Regions from separate parts of the Stenotrophomonas sp. PS02301 genome, predicted to be linked through region 2. Evidence: riboswitches for the same ligand, from Rfam matches in the RefSeq annotation. Region 2 holds a riboswitch; the other holds the start of a gene.

Region 1 (11,683 bases), on a different contig from region 2:
ACGTCCAGACGCGCGGTGTTCTGTGCGCGGCGCGCCAGCCAGTTGTCGAACTGTGCGCTGCCGTCGGTGCGGTTGCGCGGGTCGGTGTGGCTGAGCTGTGCGTTGAGGTCGAACCCGGCGACGGTGATCGCACCGGTCAATTCGGCGCCGCGGATGCGGGCCTTTTCGACCTGCGACATCATGAACGTGGTGGCATCGTAGGTGATCAGGTCATCGATGCGCGTTTCGTACACATCCAGGCCCCAGCGCCAGCCATTACCCTGCTGGGCGATGCCGATGTTCGCGCTCTTGGATTTTTCCGGGTCCAGGGTCGGCACGCCGCTCCACGGGTCGTAAAGGTCGCTGAAGGTCGGGGCCTTGAACGCGGTGCCGTAGCTGGCGTTGAGGCGGAACCCGCTGCCCAGCTCCAGGCCCCAGCCGAGGCTGCCGGTGGTGTGGTTGCCGAACTGCTCGTTGTCGTCGTTGCGCACACTGGCCTGCAGGTGGTGCGCGCCGAAGCGGCCCTGGTACTGCACGAACACGCCGGTGTTGTCGCGGCTGTCGACCAGGTAGCCGGCGCTGCTGCCGTCCAGGTTGTCCTGGCTCCAGTCCACACCGGCGCTCAGCAGCTGGCCATCAGCGATGCCGATGTCGGCCTGCACCGAGGCACTGTCGCGGTGGGTCTGTGCATTGCCCAGCCAGGTATCACCGTTGAAGTTGTCCGATTCGTTATCGGCGCGGCCGACGTTGACCGTCAGGTTCAAGCGCTCGCTCGGTGTGTAGCGCAGCTTGCCGCCGAGTACCTGCTGCAGCGTTTCGGAGTAGTTGTAATAGCCGTCGTAATGGTTCTCGCCTTCGGCGCGCAGGGCGGTGCCTTCCACGCTCAACGTGTCCGTCAGGGCATAGCCGCCGCGCAGGCTCATGGACAGGTTGCGGTAGCCATCGCGGTCGGGCTCGTCGGCGCCGCAGCCGGCGAAGGGCGACACCGAGCCACGGCAGGCGTTGATGCCATCGGTGTGCTGGTAGGCGATGTCGGTGCCGAACCAGCCACGCTCACCGCTGCCGCCGAAGCCACCGCTGGCCTCGCGCAGGCCGTTGCTGCCACCGCCGAGCTGCAGGTGCGGCGCGAACTGGCCGGCGTTGCGGCGGGTGAAAATCTGGATCACGCCGCCGATCGCATCGGCGCCGTACAGGCTGGACTGCGGGCCACGCACGATTTCGATGCGCTCGATCTGTGCCAGCGGCAGATCCTGGATCATCGCCAGGCCGAGGTCGCCCGTGTTGATGCGCACGCCATCGACCAGCACCAGGGTGTGGGCCGAGTTGGTGCCACGCAGGAACAGCGAGCTCTGCTTGCCCAGGCCGCCGCTGTTGTTGAGGTTGATGCCGGCACGGCCGCGCAGCAGATCTTGCAGCGACGGCGCCTGGCTGCGCTCGATCTCGGCGCGGTCGATCACCTGCGCCGGTGAGATGCTGTCCTGCAGGGCGATCGGGGTGCGCGTGGCGGTGACCAGCACCTGGTCCAGCGCGGTGGCGTCGTCCTGTGCGGCGGCCAGCAGGGGCAGGGCCGAGAGCACGGCCAGGGAAAGAACGCGGGTTTGCAGCTTCATCGATGACTCCATGCACCGCGCACGCCCGCGCGGCAAGGGGTGGGGATGATCGCGCTGCAGGGAGGTTCGACGGTGGGCGGGCGCGCGCAGGCGCCAGCTTGCCGCCGCCATGCCCGCCGCATCGCAACCAGTCGTCTTCCAGGCCGGTCTCCGGGCTCGCGGGTCGATGGCGGTGCCATCGTGCCAGGCGCCTTCCCATGCCGGAGCACAGTGGCGTATTGCCTGGTGTTTCCACGCTTACCGTTGCGGGGGCAGCGCCGGAGTGGCGGCGTGGCACAGGGCCTGACGCGTCACCGGCTTCCCGTTTCAACCTGGCGGCATTGCAGCCCCAGGTCACCTGAAAGTGGGCGCAGTCTAAGGCATCCGCCGGGCCCATGGCGCGCACCGGTTAGAATGCGCCTCGCTTTTTCGATGTGATCTCCATGACCCCAACGTGGTTGCAGCACCCCGGCACCGACGCCCGTGACCCGCACCGGCCGGACGCAGCGGGCAGCAGACGGGGCGCGGCATGATCCTCGATCTGATCCGCCACGCCAGCACGGGCCGCGACGATCATCTTGATGGCCGCACCGATCCGCCGCTGCACGAGGGCGCGACCGACGCCCTGTGCGCGCGCTACGCCGGGCTGCGCTGGCAGCGGGTGCTGTCCTCGCCTCGGCAGCGAGCGCTGTTGACCGCCGAGGCATTGGCCTTGCCCCACGCGGTGGACGTGGAGGCCGATGAGGAATGGGAAGAACTGGATTTCGGCGACTGGGACGGGCTCGCGCTGGAGGCGCTGCCGATGGATGCGCTGTCAGCGTTCCATCTGGACCCGCACGCCAACCCGCCGCCGCATGGCGAAAGCTGGGGCCACTTCGAGCGCCGCATCGCGCGGGGACTGCACCGGCTGCTGGATGAGCCCGAGCCGGTCCCGACCCTGATCGTCAGCCATGGCGGACCGCTGCGGATGGTGCTGTCGCAGGTATGCGGCCTGCCGATGGCGATGTGCTGGGCGCTGCGCATCGATCACGGCACGCGGCTGCGCCTGCGCGTGGAGCGCGAGGACGACCGGCTGTGGGGCGAACTGCTGGAGCTGCAGCAGGTATGAGGCGCGCGGCTACCGACGGTGTGTCGGTAGCCGTGGATCAGCGGTTGTCATCGACCATCTCGAACGGCGGCGCTTCGTCGCCGTCATCGTCGCGATGCTCCACGGTGCGGTCGTAGACCGGGCCGGAGGCGGGCGGCGCCTTCTTCAGCGGCTGGTCGGCGATGATCGCTTCGTACTCGGCCACCAGCACGGTGCGGCGCGCCTCCGGCAGTTCCTGCCAGTGGCAGTCCTGCAGCGCACCTTCCAGCGAGTAGAGCAGGTTCAAGCTGGGCTTGAAGCCGGCGCGGCGCACTTTGACGAAGGCACCGACCGCGCCGACCGCCACCAGATCTTCCGGCGTACGCAGACCGACCTGGCGCAGCCATGCTGCGCTCTTCGGGCCGATGTTGCGCAGCTTGACGCCACTCATCCCAAAGCCTCGACGAACACCGCGGCGATGGCTTCCAGCCCGGCCTGGTCCTCGGCATCGAAGCGCGCCAGCGAGGGGCTGTCCAGATCGAACACGCCGACCAGCTCGCCGTGGTGGACCAACGGCACCACCAGTTCCGAGCGCGAGGCCGAGTCGCAGGCGATGTGGCCCGGGAACGCATCGACGTCTTCGATACGCTGGGTCACCCGCTGCGAAGCCGCGGCGCCACACACGCCCTTGTCGAGTGGAATGCGCACGCAGGCGGGCAGACCCTGGAACGGGCCGACGACCAGCTCCTTGCCATCGAAGAAATAGAAGCCGACCCAGTTCAGGTGCGGCAGGGCGTGGTAGACCAGCGCCGACAGGTTGGCCGCATTGGCGATGCGGTCGCGCTCGCCGTGCACCAGGGCGCGGGCCTGGGCCAGCAGCTGGCCGTACTGTTCCGGCTTGCTGCCGGTGAGCGTGGAGGTATCGAACATGGCCGCAGTCTACCAAGCGCAGCGGTTGGGTGCCCCGGGGCCGGCCGAACGCAGCGGACCGCACCGCAGCGCTGCCGGGACGGCGGATAATGGCGCGTTTCCGCCCCCGGTCGTCCCCATGCCCCTGCCTGCGCCGCGCCCTGCCGCCCTGTTCGTCACCGGTACCGACACCGGCATCGGCAAGACCTTCAGCAGCTGTGTGCTGCTGCATGCCCTGCGCCGCCACGGCGGCACCGCGGTGGGCATGAAGCCGGTCGCCAGTGGCTGCGAGCGCACGCCCGAGGGCCTGCGCAACGAGGACGCCACGGCCCTGCTGGCCGCCAGCATGCCGATGCCCGCATATGACGACCTCAACCCGTTCGCGCTCGAGCAGCCGCTGGCCCCGGAGATCGCCGCGGCGGAGGCTGGCGTGCAACTGTCGCTGGCGCCGATCGAGGCCGCCTTCGCGCGCCTGCGCGCCAGCGCGGACACGGTGGTGGTCGAGGGCGTCGGCGGCTGGCTGGCGCCGCTGTCGGCCAGGCTGGACCAGAGTGATCTGGTGCACGCGCTGGCGCTGCCCGTGGTGATGGTGGTCGGGCTGCGGCTGGGCTGCCTCAACCATGCGCGGCTGACTGCCGAGGCGATCGCGGCCCGTGGCGCGCGCTGCATCGGCTGGATTGCCAACGACGTGGACCCGAGCATGGCACGCCGCGACGAGAACGTCGCACTGCTCACCGCGCGGCTGCCGATGCCATGTTGGGGGCGCCTGCCGTATGCGCCGGGCGTGGACCCGGCCCGCCTGGCGGACCGGCTGGTGTTCTGAGTGTCAGGTGCCTGCGCGCGTCTGCAGGGCGGTCGCCAACCGGCCGACCGTGGCGATCGCGCCGAGGAAACGCGCGTCGAGTTCCTGGCAGCATGACAGGCGCAGGCAATGCCGGTAGCGGGCACCGCGCGAGTAGACCTGGCCGGGCATGAACACCACGCCCTCGGCCAAGGCCTGCTCGAACAGCTCCCCGGCATCGATCGCGGCAGGCAGCTCCACCCACAGCAGGAACCCGCCGGTAGGCTGGGTGGCCGACGTGCCGGGCGGGAAGTGCTGCGCGATCAGGCCACGCACGTGGCTGACCTGGTCGCTGTAGAGCCGACGCAAGCCCCGCAGATGATGCTCATAGTTGCCGGCCTCCAGGAACGCGGCAACCGCGTCGCCGAGCAGGCGTGATTCTGCGCCGGAAGAATGGAACTTCAGCAGCTGGATATCGGCGGCGAAGCGGCCACCGTCGAGCCAGCCGATGCGGTAGTCCGGTGCCAGCGTCTTGGAGAAGCCGCTGCAGACCATGATCCAGCCATCGCGGTCAAAGCTCTTGGCCAACGGCTCCAGCGGTTCCTTGAACTGCAGTTCGGCGTAGACCGCGTCTTCGATCAACGGCACCTGGTAATGGTTCACCAGCGCGGCAAGGCGCTGCTTGTTCGGCACGGGCATGCTGCCGCCGAGCGGATTGTGCACGGTCGGCATGGCCATGATCGCGGCGATGCCGCCGGCGGCGAGCAGCGCTTCCAGTGCATCCAGATCGAGTCCGTCGCGCGGATGGGTGGGCAGCTCGATCGCGCGCAGGCCCAGGCTGCGCAGCAGCGGGTAGATGTTGAAGTAGGAGGGCGCTTCGATCGCCACCGCATCGCCGGGTTGGGTCACCACGCGCAGCGCAAGCTGCAGGGCTTCCATCGCGCCATGCGTGAGCACCAGCCGGTCCGTGGTGGTGTGCAGCCCCAGCCGTGGCCCACGCTGCACGATCTGCGTCAGCAGCCGTGCCGCACCGTTGGGACGTGCGTAGGTCTCCACCGTGGTGGCGGCCCGGCGCAGTACCTGCGCGGTGGTGCGTGCCAGCTGGGCACCGGGATAGAAACGCTTGCCGCGCGGGCCGGCGAACGCCAGATCGACGATGTCCGGTTGCTGCTGTGCGGCCAGTACGCGGGCCATCATCGCCTGCTGCGAGGGTGCGGTCGGTGGTGAGGGCGCCTGCCGCAGCGACTGGGTCGGTTCGGGCAGGCGCGGGCTCACCACGAAGCCCGCCTTGGGCCGCGGCAGCACCAGCCCGGCATCTTCCAGCTGCCGATACGCGGCGATCACCGTGTTGAGGCTGAGGCTGCGCTGTGTCGCCAGGCCGCGCAGCGACGGCAGCCGGGTGCCGACCGGCAAGCGACCACTGCGGATCGCATCGGCCATTTCATCGGCCAGGGACTGGTAGAGGTTGGTCGCCATCGGCATCTGCATCCACGGGTATCTGTAACCGTGCGGATGCCAGCCATCTGCATCTGTATCCGCCTCGGGACGCAGCCTACCATGGGGCTCGATGACTTCCCTCGCGCACGGCAGAGCGATGTGTGCCGTGCGTCTTTTCTTCTGGTTCCCCGCGTGATCAGCGCGCCGAAATGGTGGTGCTCACCAGGCGCGGCTGCTCGCGGTACAGCGCCGGGTACTGCTGCTTCAGCGCGGCCACCTTGGGCAGGTCGTTGATCCGGATGTACAGCGATTCCGGATGCAGCGTGAGGTAGTTCTGGTGATACCCCTCGGCGGCGAAGAACGGCTTGCCGCCATCGACCTGGGTCACCACCGGCGCGGCGTAGGTCCTGGCCTGCTGCAACTGGGCGATATAGGCGCGGGTGGCATCGCGCTGCGCCGCGTCGTCGGCATAGACCGCCGAGCGGTACTGCGTGCCTCGGTCCGGGCCCTGCCGGTTGAGCTGGGTCGGATCATGCGCCACCGAGAAGAACACCTGCATCAGTTGGCCATAGCTGACCTGGGCCGGATCGTAGGTGACCTGCACCGCTTCTGCATGGCCGGTACCGCCGCCGCCGACGCGCGGGTAGGTGGCATTCGCCGCACTGCCGCCGATGTAGCCGGAGAGCGCGTTGTCCACGCCCTTGATGTGCTGGAACACGCCCTGCACACCCCAGAAGCAGCCACCGGCGAATACCACCTGTGCACGCTTCACACCGGGTTGGCGCAGGTCGGCCTTGCCTGCAGGTGGCGGCATCGCCGCGGCTGTGATGGCTGCGGCGGCGTGTGCCGGTCGATCCAGACCCAGCACCACGCTGGCGGTGAGTGCCGCGATAGCGACAGCGATGCCGCCTGCAACGAGTTTGTCGACTGCGATCTTCATGCGATGGCTCCTCACCCAAACGTAAAGGCGTAGGCGTGCACGCCCGGATCGAGGAACTCGATCTCGAAGGTGCGCTCCTGCACGGCGCCGGACTGGCGGATCAGCTGATACAGACGGTTGTCATCCACGCGGCCGTCGCCGTCGGCGGAGATGTCTCCACCGGCCGCAGCGCCGGGCGCCTGCCCGTCGATGCGCACGCGGAACCGGACCGGCTTGCCGTCCTCGCCCGGCGCCAGCACCAGGTGCAGGTCGCGCGCATGGAAGCGGAAGGCGATGCGGCCGCCGCGTGTCTCCAGCCGGGCGTCTTCGTTGCCCACGGTCCAGCGCCCGGCCAAGGCCCACTGGTTGTGCTGAAGGGTGGCAGGCACGGTGTAGTCGGCAGGCTTATCCTGGTGCAGGCCACCGGGCGAGGCGAAGTTCTCGGCACGCGCATGGCCGAGGTAGGTCTCCGGTGATTTGAGGTTGCTCATGTCGGCCTGGCGCGCCACGCCGTCCAGCGTCATCGCGACCGGTGCATCGTCACCGGGCAGGATGTTGCCGGCCTCGCGCAGCAGCTGGCGGATGATCTGCTCGGACTGCGCGTAGTTGCCCTCGCCGAAGTGATGCGCGCGGATCCGGCCCTGCGCATCGATGAAGTAATGCGCCGGCCAGTACTTGTTGTTGAAGCCGCGCCAGATGGCGAAGTCGTTGTCGATCGCGACCGGGTAGGTGACCTTCAGGTCCTCCACCGCCCGCTGCACGTTGGGGAGATTGCGCTCGAAGGCGAACTCCGGCGCATGCACGCCGATCACCACCAGACCGTGATCGCGATAGCGCTCGGCCCACTCACGCACGTAGGGCATCGCGCGCAGGCAGTTGATGCAGGAGTAGGTCCAGAAGTCGACCAGCACCACCTTGCCGCGCAACGCCTGCGCGTCCAGCGGCGGGCTGTTGAGCCAGCCGGTCGCACCGGCCAGCGAGGGCAGGGTGCCTTCCACCGGCAGCGGCTGCCCAGGGGCACCGGCGGTGCTCATCATCGCCGCACCGGCCGCGGGCTGCTGCGCCGGAAGTACATCGAGCAGGCCCTGCTCCAGCTTGGCGGTGCTGACCGTGGAGAGCCGGGTCAGCACGCCGGTATCCCACCCCATCGCGATGGCGACCACCGCCAGCAACGCGGCGATGCCGAGCCCGCGGCGCACCCACTCCCCCACGCCGAGGCGGCGCTTGAGCGCGGCGAACACGCGCCCGCCGATCCAGATCGCCAGGGCCAGCGAGGTGGCCGCGCCCAGTGCGTAGGCCAGCAGCAGCCCGCTGGTGCCGACGCTGGCGCCCTGCAGCGCCGCGCCGGTGAGGATCAGGCCGAGGATCGGCCCCGCACACGGCGCCCACAGCAGGCCGGTGGCGATGCCGATCAGCAGCGAGGTGCCCACGCCCCCCCGCCCCGCGTCACTGGCCGCATCGGCCGAGGCGCTGAGCCGTGCGCCCAGCCGCTGGAACGGCGACAGCAGGCGGTCGGCCAGCGCCGGCCACAGCAGCGCCAGCGCGAACACTGCCATCACCACCAGCGCGATCCAGCGCCCGATCTGGTTGGCCTGCGCCACCCATTGGCTGCTCACCGCCGCCAGGCTGGCGACCACGGCGAACATCAACGCCATGCCGATCAGCAGCGGCAGGCCACTGCGCAGGAACGGGCGGTCCGAGCGGGCGAACACGAACGGCAGCACCGGCAGGATGCAGGGGCTGAGGATGGTGAGCACGCCACCGAGGTAGGCCAGCACGAGCAGAAGCATGGAGAGGTCCTTCTATGACGCAGGGGAGTGCGGCGCTCAGGCCGCGACGAAATTCATGGCCACGCCGTTCATGCAGTAGCGCAGGCCGGTGGGCCGCGGGCCGTCATCGAACACGTGGCCGAGATGACCACCGCAGCGCCGGCAGTGCGCCTCGACGCGGACCATGCCCAAGGTGGTGTCGCGGTCTTCGCCGACGGCATCGTGCAGCGGCGCCCAGAAGCTTGGCCAACCGGTGCCGCTGTCGAACTTGGTGGAGGAGGAGAACAACGGCAGCGCGCAGCCGGCACAGCTGAAGGTGCCACGCCGATGCTCTTTGTTGAGGGGGCTGCTGAACGGCCGCTCGGTACTCTGCCGCCGCAGCACGCTGTACTGGGCGGGCGTGAGCTGCTCGCGCCACTGCGCATCGCTGCGCATCACCTCGAACTGGCGTGCGGGTGCGGCGGGCGCCGCCGGGGCAGGGTTGCTGCAGGCGGTCAGGCCAAACAGACCGGCGGCGGCCGTCATGCCACCCATTCCAAGCACTTTGCGACGTGTGAAGCGCATGACCGATCTCCGGGCACGGGGACGATGCGGCCATGCTGCGCCCGGCCCGGTCAACGAATCCTCACGCAGGGTTAAATTTTCCGTGACACATTCAGGTCGCGATCCGTCGACAATGCCGCCATGCCCTCCTGCCGCCCCCTGAGCCGATGAGCAGTGCCAAGCGTGTCCTGATCGTCGAAGACGATGTCCACATCGCCAACCTGCTGCGCATGCACCTGCGCGATGAAGGCTATGAGGTCACCCATGCCGCCACCGGCGATGAGGGCCTGGCCCTGCTGGAGGCGCAGCCGTGGAGCGCGCTGGTGCTGGACCTGATGCTGCCCGGCGTGGACGGCCTGGAGATCTGCAAGCGTGCCCGGGCGATGACGCGCTACACCCCGATCATCATCACCAGTGCGCGCGCCAGTGAAGTGCACCGCATTCTCGGCCTGGAGCTGGGTGCGGACGATTATCTGGCCAAGCCCTTCTCGATGCTGGAACTGGTGGCACGCGTGAAGGCGCTGCTGCGCCGTGTCGAGGCGATGGCGCAGAACGCACGCATCGACGCCGGCGAGATCGAGGTGGCCGGGCTGCGCATCGACCCGGTCGCACGCACGGCACTGGTCGACGGCCGGCCCCTGGAACTGACCCCGCGCGAGTTCGACCTGCTGTACTTCTTCGCCCGTCATCCGGACCAGGTCTATTCGCGGATGGACCTGCTCAACCAGGTCTGGGGCTATCAACACGACGGCTACGAGCACACCGTCAACACCCACATCAACCGGCTGCGCAACAAGATCGAGCGCGATGCGGCCAACCCGCAGCGTATCCAGACGGTGTGGGGGCGCGGCTACAAACTGGTCGATGGCCACGAGGGGGCAGACACATGATCCGCCTCACCTTGTCCCAGCGCCTGTCCGCGGTGTTCTTCGCGCTGTTGCTGCTGTGCTGTGGCGCACTGGTCTGGATCCAGATGCGCAGCACCACTGTGCATGAGCAGGAAACCGTGCAGCGCCTCTCACGCGGGCTGGCCGAGCACATCGCGCGCAGCGGCGAGTTGATGGATGGTCGCGGCATGCGCAATGGTGAAGTGCGCGCTTTGTTCGGCAAGCTGATGGCGGTCAACCCGAGCGTGGAGGTGTATCTGCTCGATGACCAGGGCCGCATCCTTGGCCATGACGCGCCGGACGGTCACCTCAAGCGCAGCCGTGTCGATCTGGCGCCTGTGCAGGCGCTGCTGCGCGACGAGCCGTTGCCGATCCTCGGCGATGACCCACGCAGCGCGACCGGCCGCAAGGTGTTCAACGCGGCGCCGCTGTGGGTGCAGGGGCATCAGGCGGGCTACATCTACGTGGTGCTGGTCGGTGAACAGCGCGAGGCGCTCGCCGCCAATATCGCGGCCAACAGTACGCTGCGCACCACGTTGTGGTCGCTGGCGATCGTGGCCGTGGTGGGGCTGCTGGCTGGCCTGGTCGCGTTCCGCTGGGTGACCCGCCCGTTGCGCCAGCTGACCCGGCGCATCCAGTCCTTCGATGTGGATAGCGCTACCCCGGACGCCGCGCCGCCACCGGCACCGGTGCGTCCCGGCGAACGTGACGAACTGGCCATCCTGCAGCACAGCTTCGGGCATATGGCCCAGCGCTTGGGCGAGCAGTGGCAACAGCTGCGCCAGCAGGATCTGCAGCGGCGCGAACTGGTCGCCAACATCTCGCACGATCTGCGCACGCCGTTGTCGTCGCTGCACGGGTATCTGGAAACCCTGGCGCTCAAGGACGCCACGCTCAGCGCCGAGGAGCGCCAGCGCTATCTCTCCATCGCCTTGTCGCAGAGCCACAAGGTCGGCCGGCTGGCCCAGGCGCTGTTCGAGCTGGCCCGCCTTGAACACGGCGGCGTGGTGCTGGACCGCCAGACCTTCTCGCTGCCCGATCTCGTGCAGGATGTGTTCCAGAAGTTCGAGCTGGCGGCGCAGTCGCGTCGGCAGACGTTGAGCGCCGATATTCCGTCGGGCGTGCCGCCGGTGATCGCGGATCTGGCGTTGATCGAGCGGGTGCTGACCAACCTGCTCGACAACGCGATCCGCCACACGCCCGAGGGCGGCCGTATCGCCGTGACCCTGCGCGCGGTCAGTGGCGAGGTGCAGATCAGCATCGCCGACAGTGGTCCGGGCATCGCCCCGGAGCGGCGCGACACATTGTTCACCGCCATGCCGGCGCTGGGCAGCCAGCGGCCGGACAGCGGCGGGCTGGGCCTACTGATCGTGCATCGCATCCTGCAACTGCATGGGCGCGATATCCGCCTGCTGGAGAGTCGCGAGGGGGCGCTGTTCGTGTTCTCGTTGCCGGCCGCGCGCTGAGCGCCCGCGGGAGCGCGTCAGGCATCTGGCAGCAACAGCCGGAACCTTGCACCGCCGAGAACCGAGTCGCAGACGTCCGCGCGGCCACCGTGTTTGATGGCGATGATATGGACCAGGGCCAGCCCCAGTCCGAAGCCATCGGGGTGCCGCTGCAGCTGCACGTACGGCTGGAAAATGCGTTCGCGGTCTGCCGGGGCGACGCCAGGTCCGTCATCGTCCACGGCGATGACCACCCATTGCTCGACCGTGGATGCGCTTACCACCACCTCGCTGGCCGCATGGCGGCACGCGTTGCCGATCAGGTTGCCCAGTGCCAGCAGCAGCGCATCGCGGTTGGC
Region 2 (11,683 bases):
CCATCGCCGAGCAGTGCGAGCAACAGCGCAGACGCGCCCACACCCTTGGCCCAGAGCACATCGACCACGCCGATGTTCTGGTGCCGGCGCTGCCACCACCACCCCCAGGTCATGATCACGGCGGCGTACAGCCACACCACCCACAGCATCTTCATCGTGTGTCTCCTGGAGCAAGTGTGGCGAGGGGTACCGCACGGGTGTGCCAATGACGGGCGCACGCCGCAAGTACCGGCAATGCGATTGCCCAGCCCAGGCCGAGCAGCAGCACGCCGTGCCACTGCGGTGCGGCGAACACCACCGACGACCAGCCGCGCGCGGCGGATAGATACGCCAGCGGGGCCAGCAGCAGGCCAACCAGTGCTGCCGCAACCAGATGCCGCTGCAGCACCGCGAATGACACCGTGAGCGTCATCGCGAACGCGGCCCACAGCGCGAGGATCCAGACCGGGGCGATCCACGCGGGCTCATTGCCGGCTGCGTACAGCACCCACCCGGAGGCGCCGGCCAGCCCGTCTACGACCAACCCGCAGGCGATCGCCACCAGCATCAATCTGATCTCCACTGACGGCTGCGCGGACCAGACCAACTGAGTGCCCACGTAAACCGCCGCCGCCAACAGCGCGGGCCAGCGCAGCCCATGGCCGGCCCCGATCACCGCGCACAGCCAGACCAGCTGGTTGCCGATCACGTTGGCCCAGAAACGTGGCACCTCAGCCCTCCCCCGCAATCAATGCGGGCCGGTAGCCCGGACGCGCCATCAGCAGGTGCGAGACACCGATGGAGCGCTCCAGGAAGCCACCTTCGCAGTACGCCAGGTAGAACTCCCACATGCGGATGAAGCCCGCATCGAAGCCCTGTGCACGCACCGCCGGGAGCTGGGCCAGGAAGCGCTGTCGCCACGCGCGCAGCGTCAGTGCATAAGACGGGCCGAAGTCGTGCTGGCCGATCAGCTGCAGATCGCTGCTGCGGGTCTTGGCGGCGACGATGGCGTTGATCGAGGGGATGAAGCTGCCGGGGAACACGAAGCGCTTGATGTAATCGACGCTCCGCCGCGCCTGCTCGTAACGCTGGTCTTCGATGGTGATGGCCTGCAGCAGCGCCAGACCATCATCCTTGAGCAGGCGGGTCAGCGTGGCGAAGTAGGTGTCCAGGTACTGCGCGCCGATCGCCTCGATCATCTCGATGGAAACGAGCTTGTCGTACTGCCCGTCCAGATCGCGGTAATCCTTGAGCAGCAGGGTGACCTTGTCCTGCAGCCCGGCCGCCTCCACCCGCTGCTTGGCCAGCGTGTACTGCTCCACCGAGATGGTGGTGGTGGTGACGTGGCAGCCGATATGGCGGGCCGCGTACAGCGCGAAGCCGCCCCAGCCGGTGCCGATCTCGACCACGCGATCGGCCGCAGTGAGCTGCAGCTGCTCGCAGATGCGGGCCAGCTTGCGCTCGGACGCAGCCTCCAGCGTGTCGTCCGGGCGGGCATACAGCGCCGAGGAATACATCAGGTCCGGCGACAGGAACAGCGAGAAGAACGGATTGCCAAGGTCATAGTGCGCGGCGATGTTGCGGCGGCTGCCTTCGCGCGTGTTGCGGCGCAGCCGGTTCCAGCCTTTCAGCAGCCAGCCGCCGATGCGCGCCGGGCCACCCTCCATGCCATCGAGCAGATCCCGGTTGCGCACCAGCAGCTGGACCAGCGCGACCAGGTCATCGCAGCGCCAGTCACCGCGGATGTAGGCCTCGCCTGCACCCACGCTGCCCTGCGCGGCCACCGCGCGGTAGAAACCGGGATCGTCCACCCAGACCGTCACCTGGGGCGTGACGTCCGGATCGCCGATCACCACATCGCCCACGGCATCGCGCAGCCGCAGCTGCCCGCCGCGCAGCGGTGCCAGCTGCGCCAGCAGGCGCCCGCGCAGGAACCCTTCAAGGGCGGACGGTTGCGGCACGGCCACCGCGCGTGTCATGTCGTTCATGGGGATTTTCCAGCAAGAGAAGGATGGTCGTGAACGGGGTTGCGCTTGAGCCACAGGCGCAGCGCCTGCCAGTGGATCGCGGCAACGACCTTGAGGGTCATCAGCGGATAACGCAGCACGCCGGCCAGGCCACGACCGGTGAGCGGATGGCGCTGCATCACCAGGTCGGCATCGAACTGGCACACGCCCTCGCGCCACACCTGCATGTGCACGTGCAGGTCATCGCCCGGCGCGGTGAAGCGCCAGCGGTACTCGCAGTCCATCTGCATGAAGGGAGAAACGTGGAACTGCTTGTCGAAGGACCAGCACAGCGCGCGGCCCTGGGCATCGGCCTGGGCCACCGGCAGCACGTAGGCGTGGCGCTCCTTCCAGGGCGTGTTGGTGATCTCCGCCACGATGCTGTCCAGCGTGGTGCCATCGGCGGCGTAGCAGTAATAGAAGCTCACGGGGTTGAAGACATGGCCGGCATAACGCGGATGCGTCAGCAGGCGGATCGGCCCGGCGGGCGCGCGGCCCAAGGCCTCGGTGATGCGTGCGCGCACGGCATCGGCCAGCGGTTGATCCGGCGCGCCGAGATAGTCGCTGCGGCGGAACTCGACCACGTTGCGACGGCCCACCGACCACAGCCAGCGCCGCTCGAACAGGCGCGGAAGTTCATCCAGGTCCAGCAACAGCTGCGCGATCGGATAGCCGAACGCGTGCGCATGCGGCGCGTGCCGCCGATGGCGCATCCAGCCACGGTAGATCGCACTGGCGGTCATGCCGGCAGGGCCTCGGCCAGCGGCCAGTAGGACTCGGCATCCAGCGCCTGCAGCGCATCGACCACGCGGCGGGCGCTGCGGATGCCATCTTCGTGGAAGCCCCAGCCCCAGTACGCACCGGCGAACCAGGTGCGGCGGTGGCCCTGGATCTCGGCCCAACGCTGCTGGGCCCGCACCATCGCGTGGTCATGCACGGGGTGGGCGTACTGCAGGCGGCGCAGCACGGTGGCCGGATCGACCGCCTCGCTGCGGTTGAGCGTAACCACCAACGGCGTCGGCGTGTCGATGCCCTGCAGCAGGTTCATGCAGTAGCTGACCGTGCACGGTGCGAGCGGGTCGCGCGGCACATGCGCATTCCAGGCGGCCCAGGCCTTGCGGTCACGCGGCAGCAGGCTGGCATCGGTATGCAGCACCACCTCGTTGGGCTGGTAGCGGATCGCGCCCAGCACCGCGCGCTCGGTGAGGTCGGCATCGGACAGCAAGGCCAGCGCCTGGTCGCTGTGACAGGCCAGCACCAGTTGGTCGAAGCCTTCCAGGCCGGCAGCGCTGTGTACGCGCACGCCATGCTCATGCCGCTCCACGCCGAACACCGGGCACTCCAGGCGCTCACGCACCTGCCAGCGGGTGCGCAGTGCATCGACGTACCTGGCCGAGCCGCCCTGCACCACCCGCCACGGAGCGCGCCCGGTTATCTGCAGCATCTGGTGATTGGCCATGAACTGCACGAGGTAGCGCGCCGGGAAGGCGGCCAGGCTGGCCGTCGGCGACGACCACAGCGCCGAGGCCATCGGCAGCAGGTGCTCGTCGATGAAGGTGCGGCCGTAACGGCCCTGTGCCAGGAACTCGCCCAGCGACGGGCCTTCATCATCGCGCTCCAGCAGCGCAGGCGCCTCGCGGTAGAACCGGCGCAGATCCCGCAGCATGCCCCAGAAGCGCGGCGACACCAGATTTCGGCGCTGGCAGAACAGGGTGTCCAGCGAGGTCGCGTTGTACTCCAGCCCGCTGCGCTCGCTGTGCACCGAAAAGCTCATCGTGGTCGGCTGCGAAGCCACCCCCAGCTCGTCGAACAGGCCGGTCAGCAGCGGGTAGTGGGCAGAGTTGAACACGATGAAGCCGGTGTCCACCGCCTGCGTGCGCCCATCGACCTCCACCTCATGCGTATGCGTGTGACCCCCGAGGTAGTCATTGGCTTCGAACAGCGTCACTTCATGCTGCTGGCTCAGCCACCACGCACTGGAGAGGCCGGCGATACCCGATCCGATCACGGCGATACGCATGTCAGTGCTCCGCCTTGGCCAGCACCCAGGCCGGCACGGGTTTGAGATCACGCACCAGCCCGAGCGCGGCCATCGCACGCAGGCCATACCAGGTGACATCCACTTCCCACCAGTAGAAGCCCTGACGCGCGGTGCCCGGGAAGAAGTGGTGATTGTTGTGCCACCCTTCGCCGAAGGTCAGCAGCGCGAGCCACAGGTTGTTGCGGCTGTCGTCACCGGTGTTGAAACGCTGGCGGCCGAAGCGGTGCGCCAGCGAGTTGATCGTCACCGTGGCGTGGAACAGCACCACGGTGGAAATGAAGAAGCCCCACACCAGCATCTGCCCACCGCTGGTGCCCCACGACGGCGCGATACGCTCCAGCAGCGCACCCAGGCCAAACAGTGCCGCGGCCAGCGCGATCGGCACCAGCGTGTCGAAGCGGTCCAGCCAGCGCAGCTCCGGGTACTTGGCCAGATCTGGGATGCGCGACCAGTCGGTGCGGAAGCCTTCGACCGTCAGGAACCAACCCATGTGGCTCCACCAGAAGCCATGCACCGAGGGCGAATGTGGATCGGCGGCAGTATCGGTATGACGATGGTGATTGCGATGATGCGCCGCCCACCACAACGGGCCGCGCTGCACGCTGGAAGCGCCGATCAGCGCGAAGATGAACTGCACGACCCGCGACGTCTGGAAGGTGCGATGGGAGAAGTAGCGGTGGTAGAAGGCCGTGATCGCAAACATGCGCACCGCGTACAGCGCGACCGCCACGCCGACCGCGACCCACGACACGCCCACCCAGATCACCGCCAGGCAGGCCAAGTGCATCGCCGCGAACGGAATGGCCCGCACCCAGTCCACGCGCTGTGGCTGGCCGGTTGCGGCAGCCGCATCCGTGCTGGTATCAAACCAACGCCACAGCGTGGCCCAGCGGCGTCGCTGTGCGGTGCGTCCTGCGTCGGGGGTGGGGCTGACCGACATGACTCGCTTCTCCTGAGGCGTTAACAGGAGATACGACAGGGCACGGCGTTTGGATGCACGGATCCGGAAAAAAACCGCGACTCCGTGCGATTACAGGTTGGCGATGTCGCCCTTGGCGATGATCGGGCCGGTCGGAATGCCTTGCGGCGCACCGGTCGACGGTTCCAGCGTGATCGCCAGCACCGAGCCGTTCACAAGCGCATCACGCAGCGTGTCGGGTACGGCCACGGTATGCGCGCGGTCGATGGAGACCAGGCCCAGCGAACGCGGTGCGCCGCCGGCCGGAATCAACCACAGCTCGGGGGCACGGCCGGCCGCATCGGCCGCGGCCGGGACCGGCACCATCAGCACCTTGCCCTGGGCCTTGTCGACCGAGGCCAGCCAGCCCGGCGTGCCATCGTCGTGCAACAGCGGCGTGACCGGCTTGGTGGCCTGCTCTGGCTCGGCCGGTGTCGTTGGCGTGGTCGGCGTCGTCGGCGTGACCGCCACGGGCGTAGGCGAAGGCGCGGTCGGCTCCAGATCGCGGCGGCTGAACACCGCCACCAGTGCCAGCGCAGCAGCCAGCGCGGTCATGCCCTGCCAGAAACCGGTGCGCTGCCACACCCGAGGCGAGGCGGCCGTTGCGGCTGGCCAGCCGAGCGAGGTGCGGATGCGCGGCCACAGATGCGCGGGCACCGCTTCGGTACCGAGCGACTCGAGCAGGGGCGCAAGGCGGTTCTCCCACTGGGCCACCAATCGGGCGAAGCCGGGATCGCTGGCGATGCGGCGGTCAACCTCGGCACGCTGGGCGGCATCGAGTACCCCCAGCACGTATTCGCCGGCCAGGATGTCGGCGCTCGGCGGCTCGCCGTCGTCGTGCAGATCGTGGAGGTCGCGAACGTTCATCGTTCCAGGCACACCCGCAGTTGACCCAGCCCGCGGCGGATCCAGCTCTTCACCGAGCCCAGCGGCGAACCGATGCGGCGCGCCAATTCTTCATAGCTCGCGCCATCGAGGAAGGCCAGCCGGATCAAGGATCGCCGGCGCGGTTCCAAGGTTTCCAGGCACGCCTGCAGGCGCTCGTGGTCGGAGGCCTGCTCGGCGGCAAAGGCAGGCTGTGGCGCGAGATCGGGAATCTCCTCCGCCACCGACAGATCATCCAGCACGCGCGGCGGCGCGGCGCGCAGGCGGTCGATCGAGCGGTTGCGCGCCAGCATCGACAGCCAGGTCATGGCCGCCGCCTTGGCGCGGTCGAACTGCGCCGCCTTGTTCCAGACCGTGGTGAAGACGTCCTGCAGTACCTCTTCGGCATCGCCGCGGTCGCGCAGCACGTGCAGGCAGATCGCGAACAGGCGGCCAGAGGCCAGCTGATAGACCGATTCGAAGGCCTGGCGATCGCCGCCGGCGACCCGGGCGAGCAACTCGTCCAGACGGTGGGATGCGGCGGTGGCGGCAGCGTCCAGCTCGGGCATCGCAGGCTCAATGTCGATAACGGGCGTATCGGCATCGTCCTTGCTTGCGAGGCTGGCTGCAAGGGGGCGCTCAGGCACCGCATGTCTTCACCAGCGGCTGCGTACGCGCGGCGGACAACTCGGCCGCAGGCGTGGCAACGGGAGCCGCCGGAAACTCGACCCGCACCTGCGGGTACTTGCCCTTCTCATCGCGGACGTTGCCGGTGCCGGTGAACTGCAGCAGCCGCTGGTCCGCGGTGGCATAGACCAGGGTGACCGGGGGCACCGCGAAACCGAACCACGCATCGAGCTTCATCTGCAGCTGCTCGGCCGGTTGACCCTGCCAGGTCACCGCACCCGTGCGTTGCACTTTCAGCGGCACCAGGCGCTGACGGCTGGGCAGCAGGAACTGGAACGCCACGCTCTGCCCCGCCTGCAACGCCGCCCAATGGCTGCGCACCGCCGCGTCGAAACCGGCATCCACCACCGCGCCCGGCGGAACCGCGATGGCGCGGCTGAATGTCGGTGCCTGCGCGCTGGCACGGACCGATACCTGGCGGGTAGCGGCACCGCCGCGCACGCCTTCCTGATACCCATCGCGGCCATCGTCCAAGGTGAAATCAGGCGTCTGCGGGCTGCCCTGCGGGGTCATCCACTTGCGCGCAAACGGGCGCCCATCGCTGCAGCGGTACAGCACCAGCCGCGACTGTGCGCTTGCCGGCCCCTGCAGCCAATGGGTCTCGCGGTAGAGCAGGCGCCCATCGGCGGTGGCGTACGCGCGGCCTTCCTGGCGCTGCACGGTCTGCGCGGCGGCACTCACGGGGGCGGCGATCACCGACAGCAGCAGGATCAGGCAGGGCAAGGGCTGGCGCATGGGGGTCCAAACGGGCGGGCTTGCAGGGAGATACGCAGTTGACGGTGGTTTGGATGCAGTGGGGTGAATCGGGCAGACGACTTGACCATCGCTCGCCTTCGGCCTACCTTGTGCTCGCCGAAGGTATCCATCGCTTCATGCAGATGAAGGGATGGATTTAAACGGGAATCCGGTGAAGGCGCCTCGCGCGCCCATTCCGGAGCTGCCCCGCAGCGGTGAATGGAAACGACTCCTGCCAACAGCACTGGGCCTTCGCGCCTGGGAAGCGGCAGGTACTAGGTGGGCGCCCGCGCCCGTGTCCATCAGCCCGAATACCGGCCCCGGCCGGAGGACATGACCGTCCTCCGATTCGACCTGGAACGTCCGCGGGGAGGTTGCCGGGGTCTGCCGCCATGCCGCCTGCATGGCGCTGCCCCCGTGCGTCCGCTTCACGGCATCCGGTTCGCCCGCGGGGGCGAAGGTCGCTGGCGGGGCGGAACGGGCTGCAAGGCCCCGGACGGCGCGCGGTTCCTTCGTTCCTCAATGCCCCTACGCAATGAGGACACGTTCCAATGACCACTGTTACCAATTTGGGTTTTCCGCGCATCGGCGCCAAGCGCGAACTCAAGCGCGCGCTCGAAGCCTTCTGGTCCGGCGAGAGCAGCGCCGCGTCGCTGCAGGACACCGCGGCCGAGCTGCGTGAACGCCACTGGCAGCTGCAGCGCGAGGCCGGCGTGGATGTGCCGCCGAGCAACGATTTCAGCCTGTATGACCAGGTGCTGGATGCGGCCTTCCTGTTCGATGCGATCCCGACCCGCTACCGCGCGCTCGCCGATGCCGAGCCGCTGAGCGGCTATTTCGCGATGGCGCGTGGCCTGCAGCGCGATGGCATCGACCTGCATGCGCTGGAAATGACCAAGTGGTTCGATACCAACTACCACTACCTGGTGCCCGAACTGCACGCCGGCCAGACCTTCACGGTGCGCGGCGACAAGCCGCTGGCCGAATACCGCCAGGCCAAGGCGCTGGGGATCGAGACCCGTCCGGTGCTGATCGGCCCGGTGACCTTCCTGCGTTTGTCCAAGACCACCGACGGCAGCAACGCACTGGACCTGCTGGATGCACTGCTGCCGGTGTATGTGCAGCTGCTGGGCGAGCTCAAGGCGGCCGGCGCGGCGTGGGTGCAGCTGGATGAGCCGCTGCTGGTGCAGGACCTGGACGAGGCCACACGTGCTGCCTACGAGCATGCCTACGCGGTACTGGCCCAGGCTGCCCGCCCCAAGGTGCTGGTGGCGACGTACTTTGGTGCGCTGGAGGACAACCTCGCGCTGGCCGCCTCGCTGCCGATCGATGGCCTGCATGTGGATCTGGTCCGTGCGCCGGAACAGCTCGATGCGGTGATCAAGGCGCTGCCGGCCGGTCGCGTGCTGTCGGCCGGGCTGGTCAACGGCCGCAACATCTGGCGCACCCACCTGGACAACGCGCTGGTGCTGGCGCGCTACGCGCACGGCCATGTCGGCAGCGATGCGCTGTGGCTGGCGCCGTCGTGTTCGCTGCTGCATACCCCGGTCGATCTGGACCACGAAAAGAAGCTCGATGACGAACTGCGCAGCTGGCTGGCGTTCTCCCGGCAGAAGCTCGGCGAGCTGCGCGTACTGGCCGACGCGATCGATGCACCGGCGCGTGCCGAAGCACCGCTGGCTCATTCGCGTGCGTGCATCGAATCGCGCCGTCGTTCGCCGCGCGTGCACAACACGGCCGTCGCCGCGCGCCTTTCCTCGCTGACCCCGGCCGATGCACAGCGCCACAGCCGCTACCCGCAACGCCACCTGGCCCAGGCCGCCGCGCTGAAGCTGCCGCGCTTCCCGACCACCACGATCGGTTCGTTCCCGCAGACGCTGGAGGTGCGTGAGGCGCGTGCCCGCAACAAGGCCGGCAAGCTCTCCGATGCGGACTACGATGCGTTCCTGGCCACCCAGACCGAGCACTGCGTGCGCGTGCAGGAGCAGATCGGGCTGGACGTGCTGGTGCACGGCGAGTTCGAGCGCAACGACATGGTCGAGTACTTCGGCGAGCAGCTCGATGGCTTTGCCTTCACCAAGAATGGCTGGGTGCAGAGCTACGGCTCGCGCTGCGTGAAGCCGCCGGTGATCTTCGGCGATGTGACCCGCCCTCAGCCGATGACGGTGCGCTGGTCGCAGTACGCGCAGTCGCTCACCCAGCGGCCGATGAAGGGCATGCTGACCGGCCCGGTGACGGTGCTGCAGTGGTCATTCGTACGCGACGACCAGTCCCGCGCGGACACCTGTCGCCAGATCGCACTGGCCCTGCGCGATGAAGTGACCGACCTGGAAGCGGCCGGGATCGGCGTGATCCAGATCGACGAGCCGGCGATCCGCGAAGGACTGCCGCTGCGCCGCGCGCAGTGGCGCGAGTACCTGGACTGGGCAGTCGAAGCCTTCCGGATCAGTGCCAGCGGCGTGCGCGATGCGACCCAGATCCACACGCACATGTGCTATTCCGAGTTCAACGACATCATCCACTCGGTGGCTGCGATGGACGCGGACGTGATCTCGATCGAAACCTCGCGCTCGCGCATGGAGCTGCTGGATGCCTTCGTGCGCTTCCAGTATCCCAACGAGATCGGCCCGGGCGTGTACGACATCCACTCCCCCCGCGTACCCGACAAGGCCGAGATGCTGGCACTGCTGCGCAAGGCCGCCGAGGTGCTGCGTCCCGAGCAGATCTGGGTCAACCCGGATTGCGGCCTGAAGACCCGTGGCTGGCCGGAAACCCGTGCCGCGCTGGAAGCGCTGGTGGCCGCCGCGCGCGAACTGCGCGAGGAAACCGCGGACGCCAACGCCGCCTGATCCGACCCTTGTAGACCGCCCCAAGGACCCCATCGCCGCCGTTGCCGGCGGTGGGGTCGACGAGAAACGCATGAACCCGCATGACCTGACACCGATCGACCGCCCGACCCTGTCCCTCCCCGACGGCCACACCAGGCTACTGCTGCATTCCTGCTGCGCGCCGTGCTCGGGCGAAGTCATGGAGGCGATCACCGCCTCCGGCATCGACTACACGATCTTCTTCTACAACCCCAACATCCACCCGGTGAAGGAATACGAACTGCGCAAGCAGGAGAACATCCGCTTCGCCGAGAAACATGACGTGCCGTTCGTCGACGCCGACTACGACACCGACAACTGGTTCGCCCGCGCCCGCGGCATGGAGAACGAACCCGAGCGCGGCATCCGCTGCACGATGTGCTTCGACATGCGCTTCGTGCGCACCGCGCTGTACGCGCACGAGAACGGCTTTGCGGTGATCAGCAGCTCGCTGGGCATCTCACGCTGGAAGGACATGAACCAGATCAACGATTGTGGGCACCGCGCCGCCGCACACTACCCGGGCATCCAGTACTGGGATTACAACTGGCGCAAGGGCGGCGGTGCCGCGCGGATGGTGGAGATCAGCAAGCGCGAGCAGTTCTACCAACAGGAATACTGCGGCTGCGTGTACTCACTGCGCGACGCCAACCGCCACCGTCGCGAGACCGGCCGCGAGCGGATCAAGCTGGGCGTGCTGTACTACGGCGACGGGACCTCGAAGCAGGGCGACGCCGACTGACCGTTGCGGGGGCGTCGGCTAGACTGGACGCCCCCACAGCCGTGAAGCCGCCATGAGACGTTACCCCGCCGATGTCGCGTTGGTCGTGATCGACCTGCAGCCGGACTTCATGCCTGGTGGCGCACTGGCCTGCGTGGACGGCGATGCGATCGTGCCGGGCATCGCCGCGGTGCTCGCCGAGCGCCATTACCGCACCGTGGTGGCGACCCAGGACTGGCACCCGGCCGACCACGCCTCCTTTGCCAGCCAGCACCCGGGGCATCTCCCGTTCGAGGCGATCCTGCTGCACGCGCAGCCGCAGACGCTGTGGCCGGACCACTGCGTACAAGGCAGCGACGGCGCCGTGCTGCATCCGGGCGTGGACTGGACCGTGGCCGACCTGATCCTGCGCAAGGGCACCCGGCGTGAGGTGGACTCGTACAGCGCGTTCCGCGAGAACCATGGTCCTGACGGCACCCGCCCGGCGACCGGCCTGGCCGGGTGGCTGCACGAACGCGGCATCCGCGAGGTGCACGTGTGCGGTCTGGCGCGCGATTACTGCGTGTTGTGGAGCGCGCAGGATGCGGTGAAGTCCGGGTTCCGGGTGAAGTTCCATTGGGACCTGACCCGACCGGTGACCGAGGCCAATGATGGGATGGTGCGCGAGGCGTTGGCCAAGGCGAAAATCGCGCTGATCTGACGGGCGAGTCAAGGCGCCGGCCGGAACGGCGTACCGACCAACGGTCGGTACCTACCGGATCAAAGAACGACCGTCGGGTGCCGGCCGTGCGCTGGTAGTGCCGGCCGCTGGCCGGCTCCCGATAC

Evidence for each region. Region 2 has a riboswitch for cobalamin ahead of metE (5-methyltetrahydropteroyltriglutamate--homocysteine S-methyltransferase). Riboswitches for the same ligand answer to the same signal wherever they lie in the genome.
Region 1: another riboswitch for cobalamin. It lies ahead of btuB (TonB-dependent vitamin B12 receptor); the one in region 2 lies ahead of metE (5-methyltetrahydropteroyltriglutamate--homocysteine S-methyltransferase).

What each region holds. Positions count from the first base shown of each region.
Region 1 is NZ_JASCOO010000011.1:69,531-81,213, reverse strand. It holds gene btuB (TonB-dependent vitamin B12 receptor) at 1-1,589, opposite strand, end outside; cobalamin riboswitch at 1,713-1,945, opposite strand; gene QMX81_RS04995 (histidine phosphatase family protein) at 2,098-2,676, shown strand; gene QMX81_RS04990 (TfoX/Sxy family protein) at 2,714-3,085, opposite strand; gene QMX81_RS04985 (GAF domain-containing protein) at 3,082-3,564, opposite strand; gene bioD (dethiobiotin synthase) at 3,683-4,366, shown strand; gene QMX81_RS04975 (PLP-dependent aminotransferase family protein) at 4,370-5,800, opposite strand; gene msrA (peptide-methionine (S)-S-oxide reductase MsrA) at 5,958-6,701, opposite strand; gene QMX81_RS04965 (cytochrome c biogenesis protein DipZ) at 6,713-8,470, opposite strand; gene msrB (peptide-methionine (R)-S-oxide reductase MsrB) at 8,507-9,013, opposite strand; gene QMX81_RS04955 (response regulator transcription factor) at 9,160-9,882, shown strand; gene QMX81_RS04950 (HAMP domain-containing sensor histidine kinase) at 9,879-11,345, shown strand; gene QMX81_RS04945 (ATP-binding protein) at 11,363-11,683, opposite strand, start outside.
Region 2 is NZ_JASCOO010000066.1:11,450-23,132, forward strand. It holds gene QMX81_RS15005 (DUF1295 domain-containing protein) at 1-155, opposite strand, end outside; gene QMX81_RS15010 (DUF2878 domain-containing protein) at 152-709, opposite strand; gene QMX81_RS15015 (cyclopropane-fatty-acyl-phospholipid synthase family protein) at 711-1,967, opposite strand; gene QMX81_RS15020 (DUF1365 domain-containing protein) at 1,964-2,728, opposite strand; gene QMX81_RS15025 (FAD-dependent oxidoreductase) at 2,725-4,005, opposite strand; gene QMX81_RS15030 (acyl-CoA desaturase) at 4,007-4,966, opposite strand; gene QMX81_RS15035 (anti-sigma factor) at 5,057-5,851, opposite strand; gene QMX81_RS15040 (sigma-70 family RNA polymerase sigma factor) at 5,848-6,417, opposite strand; gene QMX81_RS15045 (hypothetical protein) at 6,488-7,270, opposite strand; cobalamin riboswitch at 7,375-7,608, shown strand; gene metE (5-methyltetrahydropteroyltriglutamate--homocysteine S-methyltransferase) at 7,822-10,119, shown strand; gene QMX81_RS15055 (epoxyqueuosine reductase QueH) at 10,190-10,879, shown strand; gene QMX81_RS15060 (nicotinamidase) at 10,932-11,558, shown strand.